Linked DNA regions of Variovorax paradoxus. The protein of the gene in region 1 interacts with the protein of each later gene in a pairwise test. Links are inferred from orthologs where the notes say so. Each region holds a gene or a part of one and is shown on either strand. Other genes may lie near its edges. The genes, in order: pheT and secD.

Evidence for each region.
Region 2: the proteins of pheT (region 1) and secD interact in binary tests that used the Escherichia coli proteins (3 or more experiments, as listed by UniProt). The link is inferred for Variovorax paradoxus from one-to-one orthologs.

The regions. Positions count from the first base shown.
Region 1 is NZ_CP045644.1:3,921,962-3,933,382, forward strand. The notes cover bases 914-3,957. They hold pheT (phenylalanine--tRNA ligase subunit beta), read left to right. Parts: upstream 914-1,236; coding sequence 1,237-3,678; downstream 3,679-3,957. Other genes in these bases: pheS (phenylalanine--tRNA ligase subunit alpha), read left to right, coding at 914-1,191; GFK26_RS17890 (integration host factor subunit alpha), read left to right, coding at 3,681-3,957. Also shown: rplT (50S ribosomal protein L20), read left to right, coding at 1-2; more of pheS, read left to right, coding at 115-913; more of GFK26_RS17890, read left to right, coding at 3,958-4,055; GFK26_RS17895 (MerR family transcriptional regulator), read left to right, coding at 4,129-4,587; GFK26_RS17905 (hypothetical protein), read right to left, coding at 4,879-5,400; GFK26_RS17910 (hypothetical protein), read left to right, coding at 5,695-5,880; GFK26_RS34600 (hypothetical protein), read left to right, coding at 5,980-7,308; GFK26_RS17920 (cobaltochelatase CobT-related protein), read left to right, coding at 7,194-8,243; GFK26_RS17925 (AAA family ATPase), read left to right, coding at 8,345-9,523; GFK26_RS17930 (hypothetical protein), read left to right, coding at 9,556-10,227; GFK26_RS17935 (hypothetical protein), read left to right, coding at 10,419-10,832; dnaE (DNA polymerase III subunit alpha), read left to right, coding at 10,855-11,421.
Region 2 is NZ_CP045644.1:1,768,753-1,780,041, reverse strand. What follows is about bases 5,739-8,650. They hold secD (protein translocase subunit SecD), read right to left. Parts: upstream 8,185-8,650; coding sequence 6,292-8,184; downstream 5,739-6,291. Other genes in these bases: yajC (preprotein translocase subunit YajC), read right to left, coding at 8,274-8,609; secF (protein translocase subunit SecF), read right to left, coding at 5,739-6,273. In the rest of the region: GFK26_RS08035 (LysM peptidoglycan-binding domain-containing protein), read left to right, coding at 1-819; DNA-processing protein DprA, read left to right, coding at 853-1,995; GFK26_RS08025 (DUF494 family protein), read left to right, coding at 2,147-2,683; GFK26_RS08020 (DUF1631 family protein), read right to left, coding at 2,809-5,202; more of secF, read right to left, coding at 5,314-5,738; GFK26_RS08000 (indolepyruvate ferredoxin oxidoreductase family protein), read right to left, coding at 8,868-11,289. UniProt on the Escherichia coli protein: Part of the Sec protein translocase complex. Interacts with the SecYEG preprotein conducting channel. SecDF uses the proton motive force (PMF) to complete protein translocation after the ATP-dependent function of SecA.

The DNA.
Region 1 (11,421 bases):
GATTTTGCACAGCAGGTTGCCGTCTCCGGACGGCTTCTTGCGCCCACGGCTCAAGGGCTGGCGCTTGAAAAGGCTCCAGCTCTTTTTTATTTCCCCTCGAAGATTTTTGTTGCTATGAACGAGTTGGACTCCCTGGTCGACACCGCACGCGCCGCCTTCGCTGAAGCGAAAACGCCCGCAGAGCTCGAAAACGCCAAGGCCCAGTTCCTTGGCAAGTCGGGCCGCATCACCGAGCTGATGAAGGGCATGGCCGCGCTGAGTGTCGAAGAGAAGAAGTCCCGCGGCGCCGCGATCAACGTCGGCAAGCAGGCCATCGAGGCCGCACTGACCGACCGCCGCCAGCAACTCGCCGACGAAGAACTCTCGCTGCAATTGCGCGCCGAAGCGCTCGACGTGAGCCTGCCCGGCCGCCACCGCGCCGGCGGCGGACTGCACCCCGTGAGCCGCACGCTGGAGCGCATCGAAGAAATCTTCTCGAGCATGGGCTTCGACGTTGCCGACGGCCCCGAGATCGAGAGCGACTGGCACAGCTTCACCTCGCTGAACAACCCGCCGAACCACCCGGCGCGTTCGATGCAGGACACCTTCTACGTCGACCTCAAGGGCGACGACGGCATTCCTTACAACCTGCGTCCGCACACCAGCCCGATGCAGGTGCGCTATGCCCATCAGCACACCAAGAAGTACGCGGCCGAATTTGCCGCTGCTGCCGCCGACACCACCGGCACCTTGAAGGCGCCCGAGATCCGCGTGATCGCGCCGGGACGCACCTACCGCGTCGACAGTGACGCCACGCACTCGCCCATGTTCCACCAGTGCGAAGGCCTGTGGCTCGGCGAGAACGTGAGCTTCAAGGACCTGAAGGTCGTCTTCACCGACTTCTGCCGCACCTTCTTCGAGCGCGACGACCTCGTGCTGCGCTTCCGTCCGAGCTTCTTCCCGTTCACCGAGCCGAGCGCCGAGATCGACATCCAGTTCGCGAGCGGCCCGCTGGCCGGCCGCTGGCTTGAAGTCGCCGGTTCGGGCCAGGTGCACCCGAACGTCGTGCGCAACATGGGCCTGGACCCCGAGCGCTACATCGGCTTCGCCTTCGGCATGGGCCCCGACCGGCTCACCATGCTGCGCTACGGCGTGAACGACCTGCGCCTCTTCTTCGACGGCGACCTGCGTTTTCTCTCGCAGTTCCAGTAAGCACGCCCCCTCCACAGATAGAAAAACCAGATCGAGATCGAAGAGATGCAATTCCCGGAATCCTGGCTGCGCGAGTTCTGCAACCCGCCCCTCGACAGCGCCGCACTGGCCGAAACGCTCACCATGGGCGGCTTCGAGGTTGAAGAGCGCCGTCCGGTGGCGCCGCCTTTCACGCGCATCGTGGTCGGCGAAATCAAGGAAGCCGAGCAGCACCCGAATGCCGACCGCTTGCGCGTGTGTCAGGTCGACGTGGGGCAGGGCGCCTTGCTGAACATCGTGTGCGGCGCGCCGAATGCGCGCGTCGGCATCAAGGTGCCGTGCGCCCTCGTCGGCGCCGAACTGCCGCCGGGTGAAGACGGCAAGCCTTTCCTCATCAAGCTGGGCAAGCTGCGCGGTGTCGAGAGCGAGGGCATGTTGTGCTCGGCGCGTGAACTCGGCCTGAGCGAAGACCACGGCGGCCTGCTCGAACTCGACGCCGATGCACCCCTCGGCGCCGACGTGCGCGACGTGCTCAAGCTCGACGACGCACTGCTCACCCTCAAGCTCACGCCCAACCTGGCGCACGGCCTCAGTGTGTACGGCGTGGCGCGCGAACTCGCAGCGCTCACCGGCGCACCGCTGAAGACGCCGGCCATGGTGCCCGTGGCCACGTCGTTCGCCGACGTGCTGCCGGTCAAGGTCGAAGCGCCTGACCTGTGCGGTCGTTTCTCCGGTCGCATCGTGCGCGGCGTGAACACCAAGGTCGCCACGCCGCCCTGGATGGTCGAGCGCCTCGCGCGTTGCGGCCAGCGCAGCGTGACGCCGCTGGTCGACATCTCGAACTACATGATGTTCGAGTACGGCCAGCCCAGTCACATCTTCGACCTCGACAAGATCCATGGCGGCCTCACGGTGCGCTGGGGCAAGGCGGGCGAACAGCTCAAGCTGCTCAACGGCACGACGATCACCGTCGACGAGAAGGTCGGCGTCATCGCGGACGACCGCGAAGTCGAATCGCTCGCCGGCATCATGGGCGGCGACGCCACCTCGGTGTCCGACGACACGCGCAACATCTACGTCGAGGCCGCGTTCTGGTGGCCCGAGGCCGTGCAAGGCCGTTCGCGCCGCTTCAACTTCTCGACCGACGCCGGTCACCGCTACGAACGCGGTGTCGACCCGAGCCGCACGGTGCAGATCATCGAGCGGATCACGCAACTGATCGTCGAGATCTGCGGCGGCGAAGCCGGCCAGATGGACGACCAGACCTTGCGCCTGCCCGAAGCCGCGCCCGTCACGCTGCGCGTGGCCCGCGCTGCACGCGTCATCGGCATGCCGCTGACGCAGGCGCAATGCGCCGACGCGCTCAACCGCCTCGGCTTCGCCCTCACCGAAGGCGAAGGCACGTTGACCGTCACGCCGCCGCCGCACCGCTTCGACCTGCTGATCGAAGAAGACCTGATCGAAGAAGTGGCGCGCCTGATCGGCTTCAACAACCTGCCGACCACCGCACCGCTCGCGCCCATCACGGCCCGCGTGCGTCCCGAAGCACAGCGCAGCCGTTTCGCAGTGCGTCGCAGCATTGCAGCGCTGGGCTACCAGGAAACCATCAACTTCAGCTTCGTCGAAGCGCACTGGGAGCAGGACCTCGCGGGCAATGCCAACCCGGTCAAGCTGCTGAACCCCATCGCCAGCCAGATGAGCGTGATGCGCTCCTCGCTGCTCGGCTCGCTGCTGCAGGTGCTCAAGTTCAACCTCGACCGCAAGGCACCGCGCGTGCGCGTGTTCGAACTGGGCCGCGTGTTCCTGCGCGACGACACCGTCGTCACCACCGACAGCACCGTGCGCGGTGTGAACCAGCCCATGCGCGTGGCCGGCCTCGCCTGGGGCGATGCCGAGGCGTCGCGCTGGGACGGCAAGCCGCAACGCGCCGACTTCTACGACGTCAAGGGCGACGTCGAAGCGCTGCTCGCACCGCGCGTGCCGACCTTCGAGGCGGCCGAGCACCCGGCCCTGCACCCCGGCCGTTCGGCCCGTGTGCTGCTGGACGGCCAGGCCGTCGGCTTCATCGGCGAGCTGCACCCGCGCTGGCGCCAGAAGTGGGACTTCACCCAGGCGCCCGTGCTGTTTGAGCTGGACCTCGACGCCGTCACGGCGCGGGCCGTGCCCGTGGCGCAGCCGGTGCCCAAGCTCCAGGCTGTCGAGCGCGACATCGCGGTCGTCGTGGCCGAAGCGGTGTCGCACGATGCGCTGATGCAGGCCATCCGTGCGGGCGCATCCGCCTCGGGTCTGCTGCGCGATGCGACGCTGTTCGACATCTACCGTCCGCAGCCGTTGCGCGAAGGCGCCGTGGCGGCGCCGGGTGCGTTGGCACCGGGCGAGAAGAGCATGGCCGTGCGCCTGACCTTCCAGAGCGATGTCGCCACGCTGACGGACGAGCAGGTCGAACCTGCTGTCCGTGCAATCGTCGAACAACTGGGCGCCACCCTGGGCGGCCGCTTGAGGGGATGAAGATGAACGCCGCCGAATTCACGCTCGAAGCCCTCGAAACGCCGGCGCTCACCAAGGCGCACCTGGCCGACCTCCTGTTCGAGCAGATCGGCCTGAACAAGCGTGAGTCGAAGGACATGGTGGAGGCGTTCTTCGAGCTCGTTGCCGGCAGCCTCATCGAAGGCACGGACGTGAAGATCTCGGGCTTCGGCAACTTCCAGATCCGCGTCAAGGCGCCGCGCCCGGGGCGCAACCCGCGCACCGGTGAAGCCATTCCGATCGGCGAGCGCCGCGTGGCGACCTTCCATGCGAGCGCGAAGCTCAAGGAGCAGATCCAGGGCAGCATCGAGCCGCAGGACGGCACTTCCGAAGTCGAGTGGAGCCTGGGCGCGGAATAGTGCTTGGTGCTGTGCTGCCGCGTAGAGTAATCTATGAGGTTTCCCGCGCACAGTCTTGATTTCAATGGAAATAATGGAGAAAGCGCTCCCGCCGATTCCAGTCAAACGCTACTTCACCATCGGTGAGGTCGGCGAGCTTTGCGGTGTGAAGCCGCACGTGCTGCGCTATTGGGAGCAGGAGTTCACGCAGCTCCGCCCGATGAAGCGGCGCGGCAATCGTCGCTACTACCAGCACCATGAAGTGCTGATGATCCGCCGCATCCGCGACCTGCTCTACGACCAAGGCTTCACCATCAGCGGTGCGCGCAACAAGCTGCAGGAGCTCACGCAGGGCGAGCGCGATCGCCGCAAGGCAGGCGAAGTGCCGCTCGAAGGCCTGGAGGCCATCGAGATCGGCCAAGAGGAATTCGACGCTGCCGTGCAGGACGAGCCCGGGGCTGCAGCGACCACGCAGACCGTCGACCTGTCGCAGTTGTTGCACCTTCGCCGCGAGCTTTTTGAAATTCGTGAGCTGCTGACTGTCGGACACTGAATTTAGCCCGCTATAATCGAGAGCTTCGGTGTGTGGCGCAGCCTGGTAGCGCACTTGCATGGGGTGCAAGGGGTCGAAGGTTCGAATCCTTTCACACCGACCAATAATAAGTAATGAAATCAACGGCTTAGGGCTTACCACCCTAGGCCGTTTTTCTTTGTGTTTTCGATCTGGAACCACTACTGGAACCACTTGCAGTGCGCTCGGTTGGAATAACCTGACACTGACGCACCCAAACGGCCAAAAGAAAAGCCACCCGAAGGTGGCTTGGTGGGGTTAGGGGCAAGGTGCTCACCCTGCCTTTTTCGCTGGGCCCGGCTTGTAGTTGCGCTTGATCGCGTCCATCGAGGCGCCATGCAGCGCCTTTTCACGCTTGGCGATCTCCTTGAGGCCTGCTCCGAACTCTTTCTTGAAGTCCGGGTACCGATCAATGTCGAACTCGACGCCGTCGGTTTCCTTGCGAACCCAGCCCAGCATCTTTGCTTCCAGATCAGTGACCAGCTGGTTGCCCAAGATCTCTTGGAGCACTTCGAGCAGCTCGGGGTTGCGAGCTTCAAGCACGCGGGTCAGCAGGAAGGCCGGATCGATGCCGAGTGCCTTTGCGGTGACGCCCACCTTGTTCACGGGGAACGCCATGTTCCCGCTGCGCAGCATGGCCACCACGTTCGCAGAGCCGTATCCCATCTTCTCGGCGAGCTCGTAGTTGCGCATGCCAGCTTCGTCCTGGCGGCGAGCCAGAAACTCGTTGAGCGGGATGCCGGCGGCCGCGGTTTTCTTCGGGGCAGCTGCCTTCTTGGTTGCGGTGGCGTTCATTAACTTCTCCTCTTGGGAACTTTAAAAAGTGATGCTCGCGTTCATCGAAAAAGAGACTAAGCGAACACATTATATTGCTATGTACTTACATACACTGTGTGCAGATGTCAATGCTCAGCAGTGAGTGACTTTATAGCAAATGGCTTTCGCACCGCCGTGTAAGACAACTGCTCACCGCGGAAGCCACCAACAGCGGTCCAAGTGCGTCGAGCCCTATAATGTGTGCACGCTGACTCTCTTTGCTTGAGTCATATTTAAGTAAGTCATCAATTACAAACTATCGGAAATCTCAACATGGAATCGGTCGACTGCCAGTTGGTAAGCATTGAGCAAATGGCGGACATCCTCGCCACGTCCACAGAAACGAAGTCGGTCAGCGCAGGGGAGCTGAAAGCGCGGTGGCTCGACACCGGTGCCGAGACGATCATCGTGATCGAAAGCCTGGTCGGGCCGGGCCTGAAGTTCACGGGCCCTCACTAAAAGTCGGCTGCGTGAGAGCCCGGTGCAATGCCGGGCGCGCCCTCCAAGGGCTCATTTTTAAAGTTGATGCAACGAATCAACGACACGAGGTTTTTCACAATGAAGCAAGACATTCAGGTCATCCGCGACTCGATCGGGAAGATCGTCTCCATGCTCACTTCGCGCGCCATCAAGGTCACCCAGCGCGGAGTGAAGGCGTATGTGGCCTACGACCCGAAGACCGGCAAGATCAAGGTGGTCAACGTGCCGTACTTGCCCGACGACGCGACGCCCGAGTTCATCGCCGCGGTCCAGGGCTTCCTGGACCACGAGGTCGGCCACGTGCTGTTCACGGACCAGAAGGTCGTCATCGCGGCCAGCAAGCTGGGCGCCAAGGTCGCGAACCTCGCCAACATCGTTGAAGACGTGTTCATCGAGCGCAAGATGACCGAGGCGTTTCAGGGTTCGTCGCACAACCTGGAGCAGGTCCGCAAGTTCTATCTTGAGCGAATCTGTGGGAAGGGGATCACCGACGCTCTCGCCGCCGGCGACCAGAAAAAAGCGGAGGGGTATGCATTCGTCGCAGCCTTCCGGGCGTGGGCCGGCCAGACGTCCGCACAGGACTTCATCAAGCAGCCGCACGTCGCACCGTTGGTCGAACCGCTGAAGGCGAAGCTGGGCGACGACATCCTGCGCAAGCTCACCCGCGTGAGCAGCAGCCAGGAGTGCCTGGACCTGGCGCTCGAGGTCAAGAAGGCGCTCACCCTCCGCCGCCACCTCCTCCCGCGCCCCCGCCGCCCCCTGCGCCGTCAGTCCCACCCACGGCACCTCCGCCGCCGCAAGACGACGATCAGGACGAGGAGCAAGACGAAGACGACGATCAGCCGGGCAGCCCGTCGCCGGGCGACCCAAGCGACGACGACACGGGCGATGAGGGCACCCCGGAGCCGGAAAGCAATGACCTGGATGACGCGGGCAACACGTCCGACCCCGGGGCACCTTCCGCTGGTGGCGGTGGTGATGACCAGGACGAAGAGCCCGAGCCCGAAAGCGACGAAGAGCAGGGCGACGACACCGCGCAGGGCGCCCCTGCCGACCCCTCAGACGAGGGCCAAGACGACGACGCGGGTGAAGATGCTGCACCGGGCAACGCCCCCGCCGACAGCGATGCGGAGGACGACGGCAGCGACGGGTTGCAGGGCGACGGTGACGAACAGACGTCGGCGGCCGAGGGCGACAGCGAAGATGGCGCAGAGGGTGATGCAGAGTCGGGCGAAAGCCAGGCACAGGAAGAAGCTCGCACCCAAGGCGACACCAGCACGGCCAGCAAGGAGGTGCCGGGTGGCTCGAACGAAGATGCTGAAGCCACCACGAAAGACCCCGAGCGCGACCTCAGCGAGATCTTCGAGGAGAAGCGTGACTTCGACGACGCCATCAGCGAAGGTCTGACCAAGGAAGCGGAGCACCAGTTCAACTCGGCCAGCTACCAGATCTACTCCACCGAGTGGGACCGGATCGAACCAGCTCGCGAGTCCAAGATCAAGGAGAACATTGAGGCGCTCGACAAGGGCACTGAAGGAACCTTGGGCGTGATGCAGAAGCAGCTGGAGCGTGCCATCGCAGCGAAGGCGCGCAAGAGCTGGAACCCCGCCCAGCGTCGCGGCCGGATCGCACCGGGTGCGCTGTTCAAGTCTGCCGTGGGCGATGACCGACTGTTCCGCCAGCGCTTCGAGACGCAGGCGAAGAACACCGCGTTCACGCTCCTGGTCGACAACTCCGGCTCGATGGTCTATTCGGACAACCTCGTCGTCGCTGCTCGAGCCTCGTATGCGCTGTCGCAAGTGCTTGAACGCATCAAGGTCACCCACGAAGTGCTCGGCTTCACGACGTTCGAGAGCAAGGAGATGGAGCGCGCGATGGCCGATGACCTGACGGGCACCGTCACGCCCGACGACTATGCCCGCGACGAGGCTATCTACATGCCCATCTTCAAGGGCTTCGGCGAGCGCCTGGGCACGCAGGTCAAGGCCCGCTTCGCGAGCATGATCGGCTACCCGGACTTCTGCCGCTGCAACATCGACGGGGAGAGCATCCAGATCGCTGCGCACCGCCTGAAGAGCCAGCGCGCTGAGCGCCACATCATGTGCGTGCTGAGCGACGGCGACCCGAACTGCTCGCCGGGCGGCAGCTCGAACGTCAACCAGCTGCGGAACCACACCCGCGAGGCCGTGAAAAAGGTGCAGGCCGCAGGCATCGAGGTCGTGGGCATCGGCATTCGCACCACCGCCGTCAAGAGCTACTACGACAAGCACATCGTCCTGAACAACCTGGCAGAACTGCCGACCGTTGTGATGGGTCAGCTGACCAAGATGTTGCTCTCCTGACTCTAAAATAGTAAGTCAGTACTGATATACTCCAAGCGTCGGGCGCGATCATTCATTCATCGCGCTGACGCGACACCAAATTTTTAAGACTGGAGAGTTTTATGACCACCAACGCAGCGGCCCCTGCCGACGAAACCATCAAGTGCGCGATCTGCGGTGCGAAGATCCATGCGGTGCACATGCACCTGAAGTCCGACCACCCCACCGTGACGGCTGAAGAGTACCAGGCGCAGTACCCGGGCCAGCCCATGCTGAGCCAGAAGGCAATCGACGCGATCAAGAAGCGCGAAGCGGAAAAGGCTGCCCAAGCTGGGACTATTGCAACAGTAAGCAAACACACACCTTCAGCTGCCAAGAAGGTTGTGTTTCATGACCTCTTCGGCCTGGGCAAGAACGCCGCCACGCTGAGCGCCAGCGGCAAGGAAATCATGGTCACGCAGTGCGCGCCGCTGCCAGAGCACGAGTCGATGATTCCTGAAATCGACCCGAACTACGTGTTCAATCTGGACGTGCTCAAGACCATGATGATGGGCTTGGAGATGCGCATTCCCACGTACCTCTGGGGCCACGCCGGCACCGGCAAGACCACCATCTTCGAGCAGATCGCCGCGTACACGAGGCGGCCACTGTTCCGTGTGCAGCACACCGCGAACATGGAAGAAGAGCACATCGTCGGCGGCTGGCGTCTTCGCGATGGGAAAACCCACTTCGAGCTTGGCCCGCTGGGGATGGCGATGAAGTACGGGTGGCTGTACATGGCCGACGAGTACGACTTCGGCCGCCCGGAAGTGACTTCGGTCTACCAGGCAGTGCTCGAGGGCAAGCCGCTGGTCATCAAGGAAGCCGACCCCGAGAACCGCGTCATCAAGCCGCACCCCGACTTCCGCATCGTCGCCACCGGCAACACGAACGGGCAGGGCGATGAAACCGGCCTGTACACGGGCACGAACCTGCAGAACAGCGCCAACTATGAGCGCTTCGGCGTGGTCCAGCGCATGGACTACATGTCCAAAGAACTCGAGGAGCGCCTCGTCTCGCAGCAGGGCCGCATCCCGATGGCCGACGCGAAGAAGCTGGTCGACTTCGCCAAGCGCATTCGCGAAGAGTTCGACGGCGGCCGCCTGGGCAACCCCATCTCGCCACGCTCGCTGATCTACGCCGCAAAGATCGGCGTGGGCAAGCGCGACTTCAAGGCAGGCCTCGACCTGGCCTTCATCAACCGTCTCTCCAGCACCGACCGTGAAGCAGCCCGTCAAGTGGCGCAGCGCGTCTTCGCCTGATCCCCGTCCACCAGCACACCAGCCAGACACTTATGACCACCGCTGAAGCCACTCTCGCCGTCGACCTGCCCGTCAAACGCATGGGCGAAGTCCGCCACAACATGGGCGGGCGAAAGGGGCAGAAATTCGCCAACGACGGCAGCTACGAATCGGTCGAAGCCATGCTGACCCGCCTGGCGATCAAGTCGTACGCCCGCGTCCAGGCGCTCAAGCTGCCCATGAACTACGAGGATGTCCGCCAGGAGATGGATGTCTATTACCTCCAGGCATTCAAGGCTTGGCGCCCCGACGGCGGCGCCAAGTTTTCAAGCTACTGCACGACAGCGTGCATGCACAACTTCCGCAACCGCATCGAGAAGATGTGCGAGGAAAAGCGCGAGCTGGGCATGTACTCCATCGACGACCGCGCGCCCTCCATGCAGGACGAGGACGGGGACCCGATGGAGCGCCTCGGTGCCGATCTCGACGACTCCCGCCCCGAGGACCGCCTGATCGCGCGCCAGGAGATGAAGCAGCGCCTGGCAGGCTTGACGCCGGCCGCGCAGCGCTTCGTGACGGCCTTGCTGCTGAACGAGCGCGACGACAAGTTCAAAACCGGCACGGCCCGCTTCAGCAACATCGCTGTGGCCGCCGGCCTCAACGCTGCAGAGGCGCGCCGCGTTCGCGCCGAGATCACTGAGAAGTTCGGCTTCACGGAATGGTGATTGAGGCCCCGGCCTGCCATGGGATGGCTTCGGCCGTCTCTGCGCAGTCCCCGACATGCCAAGCCTGCCCGCATGCACGCAGTTGCGTGCGGGATGCTGCGCTCTTCCTGGTCGGGCTGCCCGACAGCGAGGTCGTACGCCGAGAGCGGCAACTGATCGTGGTCACAGGAAAAGCCCTTCTTCACCTGCCATTGACCCGCGTCAAGGGCGAGGGTGCCCCGCTCGTCGTGGCGAGCACCCGGGGCGTGCAGCGCGTGTCGCTGACCCCCAAGGAAGAAGCGCTGGTGCAGGGGCTACCCAAGCGCGTGGCCAGCCAGGTCCGCAGCCTGATGACCACGGGGTGGTTCGAGTTCGCCCGCGCCGAGCTGCTTGCCGGCCGCAATCCAGCCGACAAGGGCTGGAAGGACACCTACTGCCGCCAGCTGCTGGGCGGGCAAGCCACGCGCGAGTCGCTGCGCCTTGCCTTCATGCAGGAGCTGAACCTGACGGCGGCGAGCGCAAAGGTTCAGCTGTCCAACGCGCTGTCGATCTTCGCAGCGGGGAACCTGGCCGTCGAGACGGGCGGGAAGCTCCAACTGGTCGCCAACCCAGTCGACAGACCATAGATATCAACCAACGGGGAACCGAATGAATCCACTTGCCGTCGCGCTCTCGGTGCGCAGCGACTTCAGCCTGGGCGAAAGCTCGTTCCAGATCTCCAAGATCATTGAGCGGGCGAAAGAGTGCGGCTACAGCCACATCGCTTTGACCGACACCATGAGCGTGTCGTCCATGCCCACCTTCAGCGAGAAGGCGAAGAAGGCCGGCATCGAGGTCATCACGGGCTGCACGGTGATCGTGGTGGATGACCCCACCGCGAAGCTCAAGGACCGCCCGAACAACGCCTTCCGCCTGAAGGTCTACGTGAAGAGCGAGAAGGGCCTGAAGTCCCTCTTCGCCGCGCTCACGAAGTCGATGGACGCGGACCACTACTACTACCACGCGCGCCTGGGTTTTCAGGACGTGCTCGACCTGGAAGACGTGGTGGTCACCAGCGGCGACATCCAGTCGTTGTGGCACCACCCACGCGCGAGCGAGCTGCATGGCGAGCTGGCCCAGCGCTTCAAGGGCGACTACTACGTGGAGCACGTGGCCATCAACACGCCGCTTTTCGACCGCCTGAACAAGCAGGCAGAGCTGGCATCGTTGTTCACC
Region 2 (11,289 bases), 2.2 Mb from region 1 along the record:
GACGGCGGCACCATCAAGCTGTCGCCGCGCACCCGCTTCGACTCGCTCGCGGGCATGGCCCTGCCCACGCTCAACCCGAGCCTCATCGAGCCCTTCCTCAGCGAACCCATCGTGGTCGATGCCAACACGCTCGACGCCGCGCCGCGCATCGTGGCCGGCAACGACAGCCGCGTGCTGCTGTCGCGCGGCGACCGTGCCTATGCGCGCGGCAACGCCGAATCGCCGCTGGTCGAAAAGCCCGGCCCGGTGCAGCACTACCGCATCTTCCGCAGCGCCACGCCGCTGAAAGACCCCGGCACCGGCGAAATCCTCGGCTACGAGGCGCAGTACCTGGGCAAGGCGCAGCTGCAGCGCGGCGAATCCACCACCGTCGAGACGACCGGCGACAAGGACGTCATCACGGTCGTGCCGGCCAGCATCGACATCATTGCGTCGCGCGAAGAAATGCGCGCCGGCGACCGCCTGCTGCCCGAGCCGCCGCGCCAGCTGCTGAGCTACGCACCGCGCGCACCATCGACGCAGGTCGACGGCCGCATCATCTCGGTCTACGGCAACGCCGTGCAGTACGCCGCGCAGAACCAGGTCGTGGCCATCAACAAGGGCACGCGCGACGGCGTCGACAACGGCCACGTGCTGGCCATCCTGAAGAACGGCGAGACCATCCTCGACCGCACCGGCGCCCGCAAGGAAACGATCAAGCTGCCCAACGAACGCATCGGCCTGCTGATGGTGTTCCGCACCTTCGAGAAAGTCTCGTACGCACTGGTGCTCGAAATCAACGACACTCCCCGCGCCGGCGACTTCCTCGTCAATCCCTGACACGCGCCTGAGGCTTTTTTCTCGCACACTCGTTTGGAACGCGCAGAACTCGCAGGCTGGCTGCGACTATCACTGACACCAGGCGTCGGCGACGGCGCCGCACGCCGTCTGCTCGCGGCCTTCGGGCTGCCTGAGGCGATCTTCGCGCAGCCCGAAGCGACGCTGGGCGAAGTCGTCAGCAACGCCCAGGCCGCCGCGCTGAAGCAGCTGCCCTCCGGCCTGCAGGCGCAGGTCGACCAGACCTGGCAATGGCTGCACCCCGCGGACGACCCCACCGGCGGCGCCGTCACGCGCCGCGTCGTGACGCTCGGCGATGCCGGCTACCCGGGTTCGCTGCTCGAGATGGTCGACCCGCCGCTGATGCTCTACGTGCTCGGCGCCCCCGCCTTCGACCTCACGCAGCTCGGCCGCAGCCTCGCCGTGGTCGGCAGCCGCAACCCGACACCGCAGGGCGCGAGCCACGCGCGCGCCTTCGCGCGGGCGCTGGGCGAGGCGGGCCTGCCCGTCGTCTCGGGGCTCGCGCTCGGCATCGACGGCGCGGCGCACCTGGGCGCACTCGACGCGGCCGGCGACGCACCGGTGCTCGCCACCGTGGCCGTGGTCGGCACCGGCCTGGACCGCGTCTACCCCGCGCGGCACCGCGACCTCGCGCACCGCATCACGCTGCAAGGGCTCATCGTGAGCGAGCTGCCGCTGGGCACGCCGCCGCTCACGCAGAACTTTCCCAAGCGCAACCGCCTCATCGCGGGCCTGGCGCGCGGCACGCTCGTGGTCGAGGCCGCACTGGCGTCGGGCTCGCTGATCACGGCGCGCCTCACGTCGGAACAGGGCAAGGAAGTGTTCGCGATCCCGGGCTCGATCCACTCGCCGCAATCGCGCGGCTGCCACGCGCTGATCCGCCAAGGTGCGAAGCTGGTCGAGTCGGTGAACGACATCCTCGAAGAGCTGCCGCCGCTGACGCCACCCGCTCGCACGGTTGCCAGCGACACGCCCTCGTCGGCCCCGGAGCATCCGCTGCTCGACGCCCTCGGTTTCGACCCTGTGAGCCTCGATGCGCTGAGCGCGCGCACCGGCTGGAGCGCGGCCATGCTGCAGGCGAAGATGCTCGAGCTTGAACTCGATGGGCATGTCGCGCGTTTGCCCGGCGGCCTGTTCCAAAGAGCCGCCGTCGGCTGACGCCCGGGGCCCCGGGCCCGATTTTTCGTGGAACACCGCGGAACCGGCTTTGCCGGGCCGCTGGTGTTGCCCCCGGTAGGGGGTTGGCGTAGCGACACGAAGTGCGCGAAGACTGGGGGCGAGCCACGGTTTCCTGGGCTATATTGAGCCCATGTTCGAAGTGCTCGTGTTTGTGTATGAAAACTACTGGCGCGGCGATGCCTGCCCCGAACCCGAACAGCTGGGCCGCAAGCTCAGTGCGCACGGTTTCGAGGCGGAAGAAATTCGCGACGCCCTGCAGTGGCTCGACGGCCTGAGCCTTGCCACGCAAGGCCTGCAGTTCGAACATCAGCCCAGCGAAGGCGACGGCGACAACGCCATCACCGCGGCCCGTGTCACGCTGGGCGGCGCACCCGATGCGGCGCTGCCCCAGTCGAGCCAGTCGATGCGCGTGTACTCGCCGTCGGAACAGGAACACCTCGGCGCCGAATGCCTCGGCTTCATCCGTTTTCTCGAACTGTCGAACGTGCTGCCCTGCGGCTTGCGCGAGATCGTCGTCGAGCGCGCAATGGCCGCGCCGGGCGACCCGGTGGCGCTGGACGAACTCAAGATCATCGTGCTGATGGTGCACTGGAGCACCGGCATCGAGCCCGATGCGCTGGTGCTCGACGAACTCTGCGAGAGCCGCGAAGGCCGCACTGCACATTAGCTCGCCCCCAGGCTTCGCGCACTTCGTGTCGCTTCGCCAACCCCCTACCGGGGGCAACACCTGAGGCCCGGCAAAGCCGGTTCCTCGGTGTTCCACAAACAGACAAGAACAGCCGAGGCGGCTGACTAATTCAAGAGTCGCTCGGGGTTCGCATCGAGCTTCGCCAGCGCCTCGCGCGTGGCGCGTGCGGTGAGCGTTTCTTCCTCGGCCGGCACCAGCAGGCCGGCCTGCAGGTACATCGCCAGCCGTCCGGCCTGGATGAGGAAGCTGCGGCCGTCGGCCGAGGCGAACAGGTGCAGCTGCTTGCGGTCGCTGCGCCAGACGAACTGGACCTGGGTCACGCGGTCGTTGTGGTCCAGCATGAACCAGTTGCCTACCTGCAGCTCGTGGGTCCACGCGAGCATCTCGTCCGCGACCTTGACGCCGGCGGTGTCGGAAATGACCTCGATGGCGCTGGCGTCCACGCCGAGCAGCAGCTCGATGCTCTGCGCGTCGAGCGGCAGGCTGGAGGCGCTGCCGTCGTCGGTCACGAAGTCTTCCAGGTGCGCCAGCCGCTCGGCCATGGCCTCGATCTTGGCCTGGGGAATGGCCTCGGTCTTCGACATGAAGGCGTCGGTCAGCGTGGCGCCGATGATCTTGATGTGGCCTTCCTGCGGCTCGCCGACGATGCCCAGCAGGTCCATGCCCTGGCGCAGGCGCTGCAGCAGCTGCGGCAGGTCTTGAATGACGCGGGCGCGGTCGGCGCGGTTGGGCTTGGCGCTCGCGGCCCAGACCAGCTCGGAGGCCACGCGCTTGAGCATCACGGTGTGCTCGCCCTGCGCGCCGTAGCGCAGCGCCGCAATGGCCAGCACTTCGGCCCAGACCTTGAACAGGAACTCGCGGATCTCGTCGCGCACCGGCATGTCGTTGAGCATCTTGCGCAACTCGATGGTGTACTGGATCGCCATCGTCTCCTTCTGCTCGACCTGCTGCGCCACGCTCATGACGCGCTGCGTGGCGTCGCTCTGCGTGAGGTAGCGGCCCAGAAAAGCGACGAACTCGTCGAACACCAGCTTGAACACGCGCTGGCCGGTTTCGGGGTACTGCTCGATCACCTGCACCACGCGCTTGATCTCGTTCTCGAGCGCGCTGCCGGTGATGGCGGCGGCGTCGAAGCCCATCACGCAGGAGCCCATGCGGTCGATCAGCATGCGCGCGGGGTGCTGCAAGGTGCCGAAGAACTCGGGCTCGGCGATGGCCACGCGCAGCACGGGCATCTGCAGCCGTGCGAACCACACGCGGGCGGAGAACGGAATGCGCTCTTCCGCGAGGATGGCCTGGAACATCAGCGCCACGATCTCGACCGTGGCCTTGTCGGCCGTGGTGGGGGCGCGCTTCTTGAGTTCGGCGGTGCGGCGACGCAGGTCGACCGCGGTCTGCTGGATCAGCGTGGCCTGCTCGCCACCGCCGTCCATGTACTGCGTGGCCGCCATGCGGTAGGCGACCTCGGCATCGGCGATGGCGCCGGCAAAGGTGCGCGAAAACACGCGGGGCGCAGCCACGCCGCCGCCGGTGCCGGTCACCCCGCCCGGTTGCGAGGCGCCGGCCTCGCCACCGATGCGCGCGGCGACAAAACGCTTGAGGCTCAGCAGCGCGGTCTGCGCGCGCTGCCGTGCGAAGGCGAGCGGCGAGCTGGCCATCATCGAGCTGGAGGCCGGCCCCGACGACGGCACCGATGCCTGGAAGCCGAAGCCCGGTCGCTGCGGTTGCGAGGGCTGTGACGATGGCTGCCGGACGTGCGACACCGGCGCACCGCCCGGCACGCCCTGGCCCATCGGCATGCTCGACGACGTCGGCATGCCCATGGACGACGAACCGCCGCCCGAATCGCCCGTGCGCCGCACGAAGCTCTTGAGATCGATCTCCTGCATCACGCCCTGCGCGATCAGGAAGGCGTTGGCGCTTTCGTAGGCCTTCACGACCACATCGGCCAGGGCCTGCTGCACGGTGCCCTGCACGCGGCCCCAGGCCTCGCGGCTCAGGCCGGCGGCCAGCCACTGATCCACCAGCAGCTGGGCCAGCGTCTCGGGTTTCAGCACGTCGCGGGCGTCGAGCTCGTGCGTGCCTTCGAGATGCTGGATGCGCAGGCGCAGGTCGCTGAGTTCGAAGCTGGCCTTGTCGTGAATGGTCTGTGCGAGGCGCGAAGCGAGGATGTGACTCTCGACCACCTCGTCGCCGATGAGTTCCAGCCGCAGCGCCGCAGGGGCCGAAGAAGTGGTGCCCGTCGGGCCCGTGCCCAGCGCCTTGCGCCAGCCGGCCTGCGCCAGCGACACCCACTGCGAGGCGTGGCCCTGGAACGCCACGAGGTCGTCGCGGCTTTCCTGCATGGTGCGCGCGCTGCCGACATCGGAGGCCACCGCGGTCAGCCGGTCGCGGATGGCCTGGGCCAGCGGAGCGATCGCACCTTCCGTGGCCGCCACGAAACGCTCACGCGCCTCGCGTGCGAGCTGCAGGGAAGAGGCGGACCGCGCAGTGCTCATTGAAGAATCAGAAAGGCCGGAGGATACGGTTCGTGCATGACAACCCCGAGCTTGCATCGGGATGCGTCACCGCACAAGTGCGGTTGACGCGCAGCCGCGCCGCAGTATCCCTCAGACCACCGCGCCGGCGTTCGGGTCGTCGCCGCCGGGATCGCCGTCGCGCTTGACGGGGCCCTTGATCAAGTCTTCACGCTTCACGCCGAGCCACATCGCGATCGCGGCCGCCACGAAGCACGACGAGTAGATGCCGAAGCAGATGCCGATCGTCAGTGCCAGCGCGAAGTAGTGCAGCGTGGGGCCGCCGAAGAAGAACATCGACAGCACCACGAGCTGCGTGGAGCCGTGCGTGATGATCGTGCGGCTGATGGTCGAGGTGATCGCGTTGTCGATGACTTCGGTGGTCGTCATCTTGCGGTAACGGCGGAAGTTCTCGCGCACGCGGTCGAAAATCACGACCGACTCGTTCACCGAGTAGCCCAGCACCGCCAGCACCGCCGCCAGCACCGCCAGCGAGAACTCCCACTGGAAGAACGCGAAGAAGCCCAGGATGATCACCACGTCGTGCAGGTTGGCCAGCACGGTGGACAGCGCGAACTTCCATTCGAAGCGGAACGCCAGGTAGATCATGATGCCCACCACCACCATGGCCAGCGCCTTGATGCCGTTGGTGGTCAGCTCCTCGCCGACCTGCGGCCCGACGACCTCGATGCCGCGCTGCGTGGCCGACGGATCGACCGACTTCAGCGCCTGCATGACCTGCGCGCTCTGCTGGTCGGAGCTCATGCCCTTCTGCGTGGGCAGGCGGATCTGCACGTCGCGCGAGGTGCCGTAGTTCTGCACCTGCACTTCGGGATAGCCGAGCTTGGTGACGGCCTCGCGCACCTTGCCGATGTCGGCCGATTGCTCGTAGGCCACTTCCATCACCGTGCCGCCGGTGAACTCCACCGACAGGTGCAGTCCGCGGTGGAACAGGAAGAACAGCGCCAGCGCAAAGGTTGCGAAGGAGATGATGTTCAGCACCAGGGCATGGCGCATGAACGGGATGGTCTTGTGGATGCGGAAGAATTCCATGGCGATGGTCCTCGGCCGTTACTTGGTTTCGACCACGGCGGTGCCGTCGGCGCTACCGGTTTTAGGCCGCCAGACGGTGCCGATCGACACGGTCTTGAGCTTCTTCTTGTTGCCGTACCAGAAGTTCACGAGGCCGCGCGAGAAGAACACGGCGGAGAACATCGAGGTGACGATGCCGATGCAGTGCACCACGGCGAAGCCGCGCACCGGGCCCGAGCCGAAGGCCAGCAGCGCAATGCCCGCGATCAGCGTGGTCACGTTGGAGTCGAGAATCGTGCCCCAGGCGCGGTCGTAGCCCGCGTGGATGGCGGCCTGCGGCGAGGCGCCGTTGCGCAACTCTTCGCGCACGCGCTCGTTGATGAGCACGTTGGAGTCGATGGCCACGCCGATGGCGAGCGCCATGGCCGCGATGCCGGGCAGCGTGAGCGTGGCCTGCAGCATCGACAGGATGGCGACCAGCAGCATCAGGTTGACGGCCAGCGCGATCGACGAGAACAGGCCGAACAGTGCGTAGTACAGGCACATGAAGACCATGATGGCCAGGAAGCCGTACATCACGCTCTTGAAGCCTTTTTCGATGTTGTCGGCACCGAGCGTCGGGCCGATGGTGCGCTCCTGGATGATCTCCATGGGCGCAGCCAGCGAGCCGGCGCGCAGCAGCAGGGCGAGGTCGCTGGCTTCGGCCACCGTCATCGAACCCGAAACCTGGAAGCGGTTGCCCAGTTCGCCGTTGATCGACGGGGCCGTGAGCACTTCGCCCTTGCCCTTCTCGAAGATCAGCATGGCCATGCGCTTCTTGTAGTTCTCGCGGCTGACGTCGCGCATGATGCGACCGCCCTTGGCGTCCATGGTCAGGTCGACCTTGGGCTGATTGCTCTGCTGGTCGAAGCCGGGCTGGGCGTCGGTGAGGTTCTCGCCGGTGACGAGCACCTGCTTCTTCACGATCACCGGACGGCCGCTGCGGTCGAGGAATTTCTCGGAGCCGAAAGGCACGGGCGCGCCGCTCAGTTCGGCCGCGCGGCCTTCGGCGCTTTCGTCCACCATGCGCATTTCGAGCGTGGCGGTGCGGCCCAGGATTTCCTTGGCCTTGGCCGTGTCCTGCACGCCCGGGAGCTGCACGACGATGCGGTCCAGGCCCTGCTGCTGGATCACCGGCTCGGCCACGCCGAGTTCGTTGATCCGGTTGTGCAGGGTCGTGATGTTCTGCTTGAGCGCGGCGTCCTGCAGGCGGCGGGCCGCCTCGGGCTTGATGGTGGCGGTCAGGCGCCAGTTGGTGCCGTCTTGCGCGTCGGTGGTGCTGAGGTCGGGGAACTGGTCCACGATCAGGCGCTTGGCGGTCTCGAGCGAGGCCGCGTCGCGGAACGTCACCTCGACGGTCTGGCCGTTGCGGCTGACCTGGGTGCCGCGGATGTTCTTGTCGCGGAAGGTGGTGCGCAGGTCGCTCGCGAACGATTCGGCCTTCTTGTCGATGGCGCCCTTCATGTCGACCTGCAGCAGGAAATCGACCCCGCCGCGCAGGTCCAGACCCAGGTACATCGGGTACGCATGCAGCGACGTGAGCCACTTCGGCGAACGCGACAGCAGGTTCAGCGCCACCGTGTAGGGCGGGTCGCTGGCGTCGGGCACCAGCGCGCGCTGCACGACGTCGCGCGCCTTGAGCTGGTCGTCGGTGGTGGTGAAGCGGGCGCGCAGCGAGCCGGCGTCGAGCGTCACCAGGTCGGGCGTCAGGCCGGCCGCCTTCAGCGCCTCCTCGACCCGGGTCTGGGTGGCGGCATCGACCTTGACGGTCGTCTTGGCCGCGGACACCTGCACCGCGGGTGCTTCGCCGAAGAAATTGGGCAGGGCGTAAATGAGCCCCACGAGTAGCACGATCACGATGATCGCGTACTTCCAGACCGGGTAACGGTTCATGAGAAGGCGCTTTTCACAAGCGTTTCAGAAAGGGAACACGGCGTGACTTGGGGCCCTGCGCCGCGAAGCGCAAGGTTCAGCTCACGCTTTTATTGCTTGACGGCGCCCTTGGGCAGCACCTGGACCACCGCGCTGCGCTGGATCTTGATCTCGATGCCGTTGGCGATCTCGAGGCCGAGGTACTGGTCGCTGATCGAGGTGATCTTGCCGAGCACGCCGCCGGCCGTGGCGACTTCGTCACCCTTGGCCAGGGCTTCGATCATGGCGCGGGCTTCTTTCTGGCGCTTCATTTGCGGGCGGATCATGACGAAATACAGCACCACGAACATCAGCACCAGCGGCAGCATGCTGCCCAGCGAAGACAACATGTCGCCACCACCGGCGGCTGCGGGCGCGGTTTGTGCGAAAGCAGAGGAAATGAACAAGAGAGTCTCCAGCAGAGGGAAGAGAGAAGAAAAAGACTTCAGATGCGCAGGCCGGGCCCGCGGTTCCGCGCCCACGAAGGATGCGGGCCGCAAGTCAAAGGCTCGGCGGGGGAGGCCGCGCGCAGTCGGGCATTGTATTCGTCGCAGATGGCCGTTTCGCGCCCTTATCCGGCGCGGCGGGGAGGGCTTTTCGCTATTGTTTAAATAGCAAAGAGCGCCACAAGGGCGCTCTTTTCACGGGGAAACGGGGCCGGTGGATCAGGCCGCTGCGCGCTGCGCCTGCGGGTTGCGCCACTTGCCCAGCAGCTCGTTCCAGCGGGTGCGGGCCGCCGCCAGGTTGCGCTCCTTCACGTGGCCGTAGCCGCGGATCTGCTCGGGCAGCGCCGCGATCTCCAGCGCCAGCGCGTGGTTGTCGGCGCGCAGGCCCTTGAGCACTTCGTCGATGCTGGCGCGGTACTCGCCGATGAGGGCGCGCTCGGTCTTGCGCTCTTCGGTGCGGCCGAAGACGTCGAGCGCCGTGCCGCGCAGGCCCTTGAGCTTGGCGAGGACGCGGAAGCCCGTGAGCATCCAGGGGCCGAACTTCTGCTTTTGCAGCTGGCCCTTGGCGTTCTTCTTGGCGATGAGCGGCGGTGCCAGGTGGTAGTTGAGCTTGTAGTCGCCTTCGAACATGCCCTCGACGCGGTCCAGGAAGGTGCGGTCGGTGTGCAGGCGGGCGACTTCGTACTCGTCCTTGTAGGCCATGAGCTTGAACAGGTAGCGCGCCACCGTTTCGCTCAGCGCCGTGCTCTTGCCGACGGCCGCTTCGGCCTGCTGCACGCGGCCGACGAAGGCCTTGTATTCCTCGGCGTAGGCGGCGTTCTGGTAGCCGGTCAGGAACTCGGCGCGGCGCGCCACCAGGGCCTCGACCGTCTCGCGCTTCTTGAACTCGATGACCTGGCCCGGGCGCACGCGCTTTTGCAGCTCGTCCGGGCGCACGGCGGCCTGGCGGCCCCATTCGAAGGCGGTCTTGTTGTTCTCGATGGCCACGGCGTTCAGCTCGATGGCGCGCATCAGCGACTCGTGCGCCAGCGGCACCCAGCCCTTTTGCCAGGCGTAGCCCAGGATCATCGGGTTGACGTAGATGGTGTCGCCCATCAGCGCGGTGGCGGCGGCATCGGCGTCGAAGGCGCCCAGGCCGTCGATGCCCACGGCGCGCGCAATTTCAGCGGCGCAGGCGTCTTCGGGGTTCTGCCAGTTGGCGTTGCGCACGAAGGCGGCGGTGGGTGCGCTGTGGCTGTTGAGCGCCACGTGCGTGCGCCCTTCGCGCATGCGCGCCATGGTCTCGGCATTGATCGTGACGAGCGGGTCGCAGGCCAGGATCAGGTCGGCCGCCGCGGTGCCCACGCGGGTGGTGCGGATGTCGTCCTGCGTGTCGCCGATGAGCACGTGGCTCCAGGTGGCGCCGCCCTTTTGCGCCAGGCCCGCCGCGTCCTGCGTGACGATGCCCTTGGCCTCGATGTGCGCGGCCATGCCCAGCAGCTGGCCGATGGTGATCACGCCGGTACCACCGACGCCGGCCACCACCACGCCCCAGACCTTGCCGCCCACGAGCGACGGAATGACGGGCTCGGTCAGCAGGCCGAACTCGGCCGGCGTGGCCGCCTTGTTCTTGCCCTTCTTCTTGAGCTGGCCGCCCTCGACGGTCACGAAGCTCGGGCAGAAGCCCTTCAGGCAGCTCATGTCCTTGTTGCAGCTGCTCTGGTTGATGGTGCGCTTGCGGCCGAATTCGGTTTCCAGCGGTTCCACGCTCAGGCAGTTGCTCTGCACGCTGCAGTCGCCGCAGCCTTCGCAGACCAGCTCGTTGATGACCACGCGCTTGGCCGGATCGACGGCCGTGCCCCGCTTGCGGCGGCGGCGCTTCTCGGTGGCGCAGGTCTGGTCGTAGATGATGGCCGTGGTGCCGGCCATGGCGCGGAACTCGCGCTGGATGTCGTCGAGCAGGTCACGGTGCTTCACCTGCACGTGGTCGCCCGGAATGGTCACGCCCTCGTACTTCTCGGGCTCGTCGGTGACGATCACGACCTTCTTGGCGCCTTCGGCGTGCAGGCTTTCTGCAATCTGCAGCACCGAGTGGCCCTCGGGGCGCTCGCCGACCTGCTGGCCGCCGGTCATGGCAACCGCGTCGTTGTAGAGGATCTTGTAGGTGATGTTCACGCCCGCCGCGATGCTCTGGCGAATGGCGAGCAGGCCGCTGTGGAAGTACGTGCCGTCGCCCAGGTTGGCAAAGATGTGCTGGTCGGTCGTGAAGGGCTGCTGCCCCACCCATGGCACACCCTCGCCGCCCATCTGCGTGAAGCCGATGGTGGAGCGGTCCATCCAGGTCGCCATGAAGTGGCAGCCGATGCCGCCCATCGCGCGCGAACCTTCGGGCACGACGGTGCTGGTGTTGTGCGGGCAGCCCGAGCAGAACCAGGGCTGGCGCGTGGCGTCGGCCACGCTGGTGGACGCCTGCTGCACCACCATCGCGCGTTCCTTGGCCTCGAGGATGGCCAGTTGCGCATCGATGCGCGCGGCCATGTCGGCGCCGGCGGCGGCCAGCAGGCCGGTCTTCTTCAGGCGCGCGGCGATGGCCTTGGCGATGAGCGCCGGGTTCAGGTCGGCGTTGGCGCGCAGCAGCGTGTGCGAGGTCGGGTTGGGCATC